Regions from separate parts of the Pseudarthrobacter sp. B4EP4b genome, predicted to be linked through region 3. Evidence: riboswitches for the same ligand, from Rfam matches in the RefSeq annotation. Region 3 holds a riboswitch; each other region holds the start of a gene.
What was found. Region 3 has a riboswitch for S-adenosylmethionine ahead of FNL14_RS11825 (bifunctional o-acetylhomoserine/o-acetylserine sulfhydrylase). Riboswitches for the same ligand answer to the same signal wherever they lie in the genome.
Positions count from the first base shown of each region.

Region 1 (3,236 bases), on a different contig from region 3:
CGGCCCTGGCCATCAATGTGCTTGGTGCCGGAGTAGACGATGACGTCGGCGCCCAACTGGCCGCAGCGCTGCAGAAGTGGAGTGGCAAAAACATTGTCGACCACCACGGTGGCACCCGCCGCATGGGCGAGTTCGCTCACCGCCGCGATGTCCACGATCTCCTGCATGGGGTTGGACGGCGACTCAAAGAAAACGGCGGTGGTGGGCTGGGACAGGGCTTCGCGCCACTGGTCGAGGTCCGGGCCGTCCACAAAGACAGTCTCAACGCCCCACCGGGGCAGGATCTCGTTGAGGATCACAAAGCAGGAGCCAAAGAGTGAGCGGGCGGCGACCACGCGGTCGCCGGCAGCCAGCAAGGCACCCAGGGCGGTGAAAACCGCGGACATGCCTGACGCCGTCGCAAAGCACGCTTCGGTGCCCTCAAGGAGTCGGAGCCGCTCCTGGAAGGTGGCCACAGAGGGGTTGCCGTAGCGGGAGTAGACAAAGCGCTCGTCCTCGCCGGTGAAGGCGCGCTCGGCAGCGGCGGCGGATTCGTACACGAAGCCGGAGTTCAGGAACACCGCCTCGCTGGTTTCCTGGAAGTTGGTGCGGTCCAGTCCGCCGCGGACGGCCTGGGTGTCAGGGCTCCAGCCGGGGGCGTCTTCGTTGAAGGTCACTTAGTTCTTTCCCAGGTTGGTTGGCAGGCCGCGGTTCTTCCAGCCGTTGACAGTGCGTTCGCCATAGCGGTCCGGCTCACCTTCGAAGCCCTCCAGGACGTTGTAGGAGGTGAAGCCGGCCTGTGTGGCGGCGATGGCGGCCGCGATGGACCGCTGGCCGGAGCGGCACAGGAACAGCAGTTCGGTGGAGCCATTTTCGGGGGCCTGCAGGCTCAGGTCCTTGATGAAGTCGGGGTTAGGGATTCCGCCCGGGAAGGTCCACTGGATGAACAGGGGATCGTTGTCCGTGGCTTTGGTGTCCGGGATGCCGATGTGGGCCCATTCACCCTCGGTGCGGACGTCCACCAGGATGGCACCTTGCTGCAGCTTGTCCCAGGCTTCCTGGGGGGTGAGGTCGCCGGCGTAGCTCATGCGTGGCCCTCGCCTGCGAACTCGAGGTCTTCGCCTGACAGTTCAAGCTCATCCACCGCAGTGGCCACCGCGGCATCAGCGGAAGCGATCGCTGCCGGCAGGACGACGGCCTGCGCCACAATGGCGGTGCTGCCGTTGAACGTGACGGCGGGGCTTCCGTGCAACACATAGCCCTCGGCCAGGGCGGCGGAAATCCGCTCACAGAAGGAGCGGTCATCAGGCCCCGTGATAAGGCGGTAGGCCAGTTCTTCTTCGTTGGCAGGGGCGTCTGACATGACGGATCTCCTTCTCTCACGCTTGCAGCTCGAATCGGTCGATATGCCGAGTATTCACCTGAGGCACCCCGCCGCGGAAGGAGGGTTGCCGACCGGCCAGTCAGGGCTTGGCGCCGGTACTCATTACTCCCCAAAAACGTAACACTTGGCACGAGGGCCCGCACCGCCGTCGTCGTCATGTTCCGTAACCGAAGCGCTGCTGGAGCAACTTGGACGCACTTGCAGACGGTTCCCGGAACGGACGACGGCGGGAGTCACCACGGGCGGCTCAGGGCACCTGGCGCCCGTGGCTGCTTTCCGGGCAGATAGGGTTCTTGTGGGGCGCCGCCCCGGCAGTCGGAGCAAAGTCCTTGGGGGGGTCCTCATCAGTACGCCAACAGCCGCCGAACTGCAACATCTTTTAGGCCATGGCCGTCTGCCAAACCGTCGCGGGCAACTCACCCGACAGTCCCTTCTCCGCGCCGCAGCTGCCCTTCTTGCCGCGATGCTGATTGCCGTCCTGGCAGTGATACTGCCCGCCGGGGCCGCCCGTGCTGCAGACACCATCCCGGCCGAGGGCAAGCCGCTTCTGGGCGCAGTCCTCGAATGGGGCGAGGACACCGCGGCTGGCTTTACAGACAGGCTGGGAGCATCCCCGGCGCTCTTCGGGCATGACATCGCCCTGCCCTTCCGCGGCTCGGAGGAGGAGAACATCAGGGGCTTCCTGGAGCAATCGGGGATGCAGGGCGCCCACGCCATGCTGACGGTCAAGCCCAGCATCGCCCTGGAGCAGGTCACCGCCGAGGCCGCCGCATCGTTTGCCGCTGAGGTACGGAAGCTGACTGCGAACTTCAAGGGCGAGGTGTTGATCCGCTTTGCCCCCGATATGAATGCCAGCTGGGTGGAGTGGGGCCAGCAGCCGGCCGCCTACCGGTCCGCCTTCCGGGCCGTCGCTGAGGCCTTTGAGGATACCGGCGGCCGTACGTCGATGGTGTGGGAGCCATACCTGGGAACGGGCTACCCCTTTGACCGGAACCGGAATGCCCCTGCGCCGGGCAGCGAGGGTTTCGCCCTCCTCGATAGCAACCGCGACGATGCGTGGAACGGTTCGGACGCGGCGTATGCCCCGTATTACCCCGGGGACGATGCCGTGGACTGGGTGGGTCTGACCGCGTTCCACGATGACACTGCCGGCGGGGCGCCGGTCAACACGGTGCCGCGGCCGAACGAACTCCAGGAAATGCTCACAACCTCCGGCGGGGAAAATTTCTACGGCACATATGCGGCAGGGAAGGACAAGCCGTTCGTCCTGCAGACGGCTGCGTTTTACAGCCCGGCATCCGGCGGCGCCTCGGATCTGGACATCAAAGCGGGCTGGTGGGACCAGGTCCTGAGTACGGCCACCTCCACGGACTTCGCCAAAACGGCGGCCGTAGTCTGGGACGAGCGGACCAGCACCAGGGACACTGGGGTGGCAAGCATTGACTGGCTGCTCACCGGAAACCCTGCGGTTGCGGCCGCCGCCCGGGACCGTCTAGAGACGTCCTCCATGGTGACCGGCCCGGTGACCCAGGTTGCGGCCGGCAGCGGATACGTCCGGGCCAACACACTCACCGGCGCCGCCGCCTGGACTGTGGGTGCGGCGCTGCTGATCCTCCTGGTGGCGTTGTGGCAGGTTCCCCGCAGGGTCAATACAGCAACTGCGTGGAGCTACACGGATCCTTCAAAGCGGGATTCGCGGGTGGACCTCCTGCGCGGCATGGCCATTGTGTTTGTGGTGGTGAACCACCTGGGCATGACGTCGCTGTTCCAGCTGTTGACCCAGGAAGCTGTGGGCTTCGTTTCCGGGGCCGAGCTTTTTGTCCTCTTCTCGGGCATCGTGGTGGGCATGGTCTACGGACCCAGGGTGAACGCG
Region 1 is NZ_VHIJ01000058.1:1,221-4,456, forward strand. Features, by position in the region: gene FNL14_RS19305 (O-succinylhomoserine sulfhydrylase) at 1-656, opposite strand, end outside; gene FNL14_RS19310 (rhodanese-like domain-containing protein) at 657-1,067, opposite strand; gene FNL14_RS19315 (DUF1737 domain-containing protein) at 1,064-1,342, opposite strand; SAM riboswitch class IV at 1,356-1,470, opposite strand; gene opgC (OpgC domain-containing protein) at 1,827-3,236, shown strand, end outside.
Region 1: it holds a riboswitch for S-adenosylmethionine, as region 3 does, so the genes downstream of both, FNL14_RS19315 (DUF1737 domain-containing protein) here and FNL14_RS11825 (bifunctional o-acetylhomoserine/o-acetylserine sulfhydrylase) in region 3, are expected to answer to the same signal.

Region 2 (3,236 bases), on a different contig from region 3:
GGGTGGAAGGCGGCCATGCCGGAGCCACGGGTGTTGCCCGGCTGGCCTCGCTGCGCAGGCTCCTCGGCACCGATCCCCGGATGGAGGCCCAGGAGGCCAAGGAGCTTGGCAGCGTCAACTGACAGGGCCGATCTCCCAGCAGAACCGCGCGCAGACGGTAGTTTGGAACCATGATCCAACCCGCTTCAAGCTACAACGATGACCTGCGCCTGGCCCATGTGCTGGCCGACTCCGTGGATGACCAGACCATGGGCCGTTTCAAGGCCCTGGACCTCCAGGTGGAGACCAAGCCTGACCTGACGCCGGTCACGGACGCGGACAAGGCCGCCGAAGAAGCCATCCGCGGCCAGCTGTCCCGTTCCCGCCCACGCGACGCCGTGCTGGGCGAGGAGTTCGGCAGCACGGGGCACGGGTCGCGCCGTTGGATCATCGATCCGATCGACGGCACCAAGAACTTTGTCCGCGGCGTCCCGGTCTGGGCCACCCTGATCGCGCTGGTGGACGAAGGCGAACCGGTGGTGGGTGTGGTCAGCGCACCGGCCCTGGGCAAACGCTGGTGGGCGGCCAAGGGCATGGGCGCCTACATGGGCCGTTCGCTCGCCGCGGCCACCCGGCTGCGGGTATCCAATGTGTCCAAGCTTTCCGACGCTTCCCTTTCCTATTCCAGCCTGGGCGGCTGGAAGGAACGCGGCAGCCTGGAGAACTTCCTGGGCCTCACCGAGGATGTGTGGCGGACCCGGGCGTACGGCGACTTCTGGTCCTACTGCATGGTGGCCGAGGGCTCAGTGGATATCGCCTGCGAACCTGAACTGAACCTGTACGACATGGCGGCACTGGTACCGATCGTGGTGGAAGCCGGCGGGCGCTTCACATCCCTGGAAGGGGAAGACGGGCCCTTCGGCGGCAACGCCCTGGCCACCAACTCCATCCTGCACTCCGAGGTGCTCCGCAGGTTGAACCCGGAGCTGGACGACCTCCTGTAACAGCAGCATCATCGAAGAATCAGCGGCGGGCGCCTCCTTGGAGAGGTGCCCGCCGTTCTTTTCTTCGGCAAAAGAAGCTCTTTCCGGCCAGCGCGTAACAAAGCGCTTAACAATCGCCCCGACTTAAAACCTCCCAACCCGATGTCCTACGCTCTTAACCAGGTCACGAGTGCCAGCGCGAAACCCCGGTTTGCTGGCCGGCAACCCTCCAACCGCGGTGGGGTGCCCCGGGTGACGACCAGGCCGGTCCGGAGCGGATGCGGCAAGCGCGGATTCCCGGGAGCGGGAGTCCTTCTGAAGTGAGGTCTTTCGTGACAACTGCCACCGTCTCCCCCAATGCCACCGCCACGTTCGAAGCTGCCGGGTCTGGAACAGCCCAGGCCGGAACCACCTTTGATGCCCGCCGTGCCGCCGCCGGCCGGCCGCTCGCTGCCGTCACCGGCGCAGAAATCCAGGCGCCGCTGATCCACGGCGGCCACATCCGCTACGCCAACCTTGACTACGGCGCCTCGGCTCCGGCCCTCTCCGTGGTCTCGGCCTACCTGAACGAGATCCTGCCGTTCTACGCCAGCGTCCACCGGGGTGCCGGCTACGCGTCACAGATCAGCACCTCCGTCTACGAAAACGCCCGCAACATCGTCCGCGAGTTTGTGGGCGGCCGCCCGGACGACTCCGTGATCTTCACCCGGAACACCACGGATTCGCTGAACCTGCTGGCCGGCTGCCTGCCGGAAACAGACGGACGGCCCGACGGCGATGTCCTCTACCTGGACATCGAACACCACGCCAACCTGCTGCCGTGGCAGGGCGTCCCGCACCGCAGCATCGTTGCCGCCGACACCATCGCCGGCACCATCGATGCCGTCCGCGCGGAACTGGAGCAGGGCGGGGTGAGCCTGCTCGCCGTCACCGGCGCGTCCAATGTCACCGGCGAAATCCTTCCCATCCGGGCCCTGGCTGCACTGGCCCACGAACACGGCGCACGGATCGTGGTGGACGCCGCCCAGCTGGCACCGCACCGCCGCGTGAATATTGCAGCGGACGACGTCGACTACCTCGCCTTCTCCGGCCACAAGCTGTACGCACCCTTCGGCGCCGGCGTGCTGGTGGGCCGCACGGACTGGCTGGACGCCGGAAGGCCGCACCTTGCCGGAGGCGGCGCCGTCAAGGAAGCAAGGCTCGACGGCGTCAGCTGGGCCACCGGCCCGGCCCGCCATGAGGGCGGCTCCCCCAACGTCCTGGGCGCCGCCACGCTGGCCCGCGCAACCCAGGTGATCGCCGGGCTGGACCAGGAACAGTGGCATGCCCACGAATCGGCCATCCGGTCTTTCCTGGTGGAAGGCCTGCAGCAGATCGACGGCGTCACCGTCCACCAGATTTTCAAGGACACCAACCCGGATACGGACACCATCGGTGTGGTCAACTTCTCGGTGGAAGGCTACGACGCCGGCCTGGTGGCGGCCTACCTGTCCGCCGAACACGGCGTGGGCCTGCGCGACGGACGTTTCTGCGCCCACCCGCTGCTGAAGCGGCTGGGTCTGCCTTCGGGCTCCCTGCGCGCCAGCTTCGGCGTCGGCTCCCGCCTGGAAGACGCCGAACGCCTCCTTGCCGGTATCGCGGCGCTGCGCACCAACGGGCTGGGCTGGGACTACGTGGTGGACGCCGGACGCTGGGTTCCCGCCAACGACACCCGGACCTACCCGCACTGGGCTCCCAACACCCCGGGCACCGCGGGTGCCGCTCCCTGCATCGACGACTAAGCACTTGCGGTAAATTCGGAGGATACCCAAGGGCATCAATCGAAGGAGGGCCACAGGTGGTACGGGGTGGCCCCAAACTTGACCACGGACGTCGGCGGGAGCTCGGCCAGAGCTTCCAGGACGGCGGCAGGCACTACCAGCAGGTCCGGCCGGGTTATCCGCAAGAATCCGCACAATGGCTGGTCCCCGCCGGAGCCCGCGATGCCCTCGACGCCGGGGCCGGCACCGGGAAGTTCACCGAACTCCTGCTCGGCATGGGACTGTCAGTCACCGCCGTGGACCCGTCCGAGGACATGCTCGAACAGTTGCGGGCGCACTATCCTGGCGCCACGGCTGTCCGGGCCACCGCGGAGGCGACCGGACTGCCCGCGGCAGCCTTCGACGTCGTCAGCGTTGCCCAGGCCTGGCACTGGTGTGACGCCCTCGCAGCCAGCACTGAACTGGCACGCGTCCTGCGTCCGCACGGAACTCTGGGCCTGATCTGGAACCAGCT
Region 2 is NZ_VHIJ01000073.1:10,379-13,614, forward strand. Features, by position in the region: gene FNL14_RS21790 (ribosome small subunit-dependent GTPase A) at 1-122, shown strand, start outside; gene hisN (histidinol-phosphatase) at 171-983, shown strand; SAM riboswitch class IV at 1,145-1,258, shown strand; gene FNL14_RS21800 (aminotransferase class V-fold PLP-dependent enzyme) at 1,295-2,743, shown strand; gene FNL14_RS21805 (class I SAM-dependent methyltransferase) at 2,800-3,236, shown strand, end outside.
Region 2: it holds a riboswitch for S-adenosylmethionine, as region 3 does, so the genes downstream of both, FNL14_RS21800 (aminotransferase class V-fold PLP-dependent enzyme) here and FNL14_RS11825 (bifunctional o-acetylhomoserine/o-acetylserine sulfhydrylase) in region 3, are expected to answer to the same signal.

Region 3 (3,236 bases):
ACGAAACAGCCCCCGCCTGCCGCCAAGAGTGTGACTGGTTGTGACTTGCCGGCTTGCCGCCGCTGGTGCCCTCGTCAGGCGCCGCTGGTGCCCGTGGTCAGGCGACGTTGGTGCCTGTGGTCAGGCGCCGCTGGCCTCCTTGGCCGCGCGGAAGCCGGCTTCGAGGTCAGCCAGGATGTCATCGATGTGCTCGATTCCCACGGAAAGGCGCACCAGGCCGGGGGTGACGCCCGCAACTGCCTGCTGTTCCGGCGAGAGCTGGCTGTGGGTGGTCGACGCCGGATGGATCACCAGGGAGCGGACGTCGCCGATGTTGGCAACATGGGAGTGCAGTTCCAGCGCGTCCACGAAGCGCTTGCCCGCCTCGGCCCCGCCGGCCAGGTTGAACGAGACGATGGCACCGGTCCCCTTGGGTCCGTACTTCCGGCCCCGTTCGTACCAGGGGCTGGAGGGCAGGCCCGCGTAGGCGACGGATTCGACGTCGTCCCTTCCTTCCAGCCAGCGCGCAACTTCGGTGGCATTGGCCACGTGACGTTCCACCCTCAGGCTCAATGTCTCCAGGCCCTGGGCAATCAGGAAGGCATTGAAGGGCGACACTGCCGAACCCAGGTCGCGCAGGAGCTGGACGCGGGCCTTGAGGATGTAGGAGAGGTTGGCGCCCAGTGCTCCATCGGCGCCAAGGTCGCGGGCGTAGACCAGCCCGTTGTAGGTGGGGTCCGGGGTGTTGAAGCCCGGGAACTTCTCGGGGTCTTTGCCGAAGTCGAACTTCCCGGAGTCGACAATGACGCCGGCGATGGCAGAACCATGGCCGCCCAGGTACTTGGTGGCCGAGTGCACCACGATGTCCGCGCCCCATTCGAGCGGGCGGATCAGGTACGGGGTGGATAGGGTGTTGTCCACGATCAGCGGCACGCCTGCCCGGTGGGCCACCTCGGAGATCCCCTCAATATCCAGGACGTCCTGGCGGGGATTGGAAACTACTTCGCCGAAGAAGAGTTTGGTGTTGGGCTGGACGGCGTCGCGCCACTGGTCCAGGTTGTCCGGGTCCGCAACGAAGGTGACCGAGATGCCGAACTTCTTCAAAGTGTGGGCGAAGAGGTTGTAAGTACCGCCGTACAGGCTTGGGCTCGCCACGATGTGGTCTCCGGCCTCGGCGATATTCAGGATGGCGAATGTTTCTGCGGCCTGTCCGGAGCTGAGCAGCAGGGCCCCCAGGCCGCCTTCAAGGCTGGCGATCCGCTGTTCCACAGCCTCCTGGGTCGGATTGCCGATCCTGGTATAGATGGGAGCCAGTTCGGCCAGGGCGAAGCGGTTGGCGGCACTTTCCGCGCTGGGGAACACAAAGGACGTGGTCTGGTAAATCGGGAGGGCGCGGGCGCCGGTAGCGCTGTCCGGCTCCTGGCCGACGTGGATCTGGCGGGTTTCGAAGGACCATCCGTTGGACAATTCAAGGCTCCTTTGACATGGGCCCGGCATGCTCGAAGCACTGCGGGCCGCGCTTGCCATCCGGCCTCTTGCCGGACAGCCAGGTCCTCACCCGGGGCACCCCACCGCGGTTGGAGGGTTGCCGGCCAGCGAGCCGGGGCTTGGCGCTGGCACTCATGACCTGAACCCAGTGTAGGAACACGCAGAGTACGCCCGACAGCATTGTGACGAACATGGTCCTGGACATCTTTACGTGCCCTGGTGCGAATTTGTGGGGGCTGACCAGCGAAAATCCCAGTAAGGGTACCCTTAGCTGAGAGCCCGATCACAAAGTGCCAAGATGATGGCATGCGCATGGATCACGTCTCTTACGCCTGTGAACACGATGGCCTGGCGGCCACCACCGAACGTATTTCTTCTGCCCTCGGCGTCGAGGCAGTGAAGGGCGGGGTACACCCCCGGTTCGGCACCCGAAACATGATCATCCCCCTCGCCGGGCACAAATACCTCGAAGTCGTGGAGGTCCTGGACCACCCTGCTTCGGACAAGGCGCCGTTTGGACAGGCCGTGCGTGCCCGGTCTGCTGCGGGCGGCGGCTGGATGGGCTGGTGCGTCGAAGTGGACGACCTCGCCCCGTTTGAAGAGCGGCTTGGACGCTCGGCCGTCAACGGCAACCGCAAGTTTCCTGACGGCCGCGAACTGGTCTGGAAGCAGATCGGGATCCTCGGCCTGATCGCCGACCCCCAGGTTCCCTACATGCTCAAGTGGGAGGGCGATCCGTCCCTGCACCCGTCCAACGCCTACGAGAGCAACGTCAAGATGAGCTGCCTCACCATTGCCGGGTCGGCTGCACGGGTCACCGAGTGGCTGGGCGAGCCGGTGGAAAAGCCCCTCGAAGACGTAGCCGTTGACTGGGTGGCGCCGCACGGTACGCCCGGCATCCTGTCCGTCACTTTCGAAACCGCCAGCGGAGCCGTCACCATCTGACCCTCCGTCCGATGCCCGGGCCGTCCCGCCCGGGCGTCGTAGTGGTGCGCCCCGGTTATCGCCTGGGCACCCTGTCCTTCCAAACTTCGGCCGCCATCAGCCGGTGACAACGGCGTCACCAGTTGATGGCGGCCGAATCCATTTTCCGGACCCGTCCGGGATTGAGTCTGGGCCGGCAGCCATATTCCCCGATCGTCCGAAGGATCCCGATTTCCGGGTTGAAGAGAAATCCACCATCACCTCCCGCAGCTTTCCCCGCAACCCACCATCACCTCCCGCAGCTTTCCCCGCAACGCGCCACCACCTCCCGCAGCTTTCCCCACAACGCGCCATCACCTGGTGTCCTGGGATTTCATGGAAAACGCCAAAAAAATTTTGAAGAAATTCCCTGGGATAGCTTCTGAAGGCCCTGTTTTGTCAGACCCCCTCACGATGATTGGTTTATGGGGAAAGCGGCGGTGGTGAAGGCGTTTGAGGACATCAAGGCCGCCCTTGCTGTGCTCAATTCCGAGGTGGATGGGTGTGGTTCGGAGCCATACTCGGCTGCTGATCCGTTTGCCGGTTTGGCGGATGGGTGCCTTGACATTCTTGCCGGGGCGCGAGTGGCGGAGGCCGGGTTCGCCGCTGTGAAGGCCCGGGCTGCCGTGACGTACGCGGAGACTGCCCACGCCATTGCGGGGCCGGACACGCCGGTGCAGGCACTGGAAATGGCTGTCGCCGCGGAAATCGGCGCCCTCCTGGCCCTCGGTCCCAGGGCAGCCGGCGCGTTCCTGGCCGCCTCCCACGCCGTGACCAAGGAGTTGCCGCTGGCGTTCTCGGCGCTG
Region 3 is NZ_VHIJ01000032.1:18,221-21,456, forward strand. Features, by position in the region: gene FNL14_RS11825 (bifunctional o-acetylhomoserine/o-acetylserine sulfhydrylase) at 121-1,446, opposite strand; SAM riboswitch class IV at 1,491-1,607, opposite strand; gene FNL14_RS11830 (VOC family protein) at 1,774-2,412, shown strand; gene FNL14_RS11835 (HNH endonuclease signature motif containing protein) at 2,856-3,236, shown strand, end outside.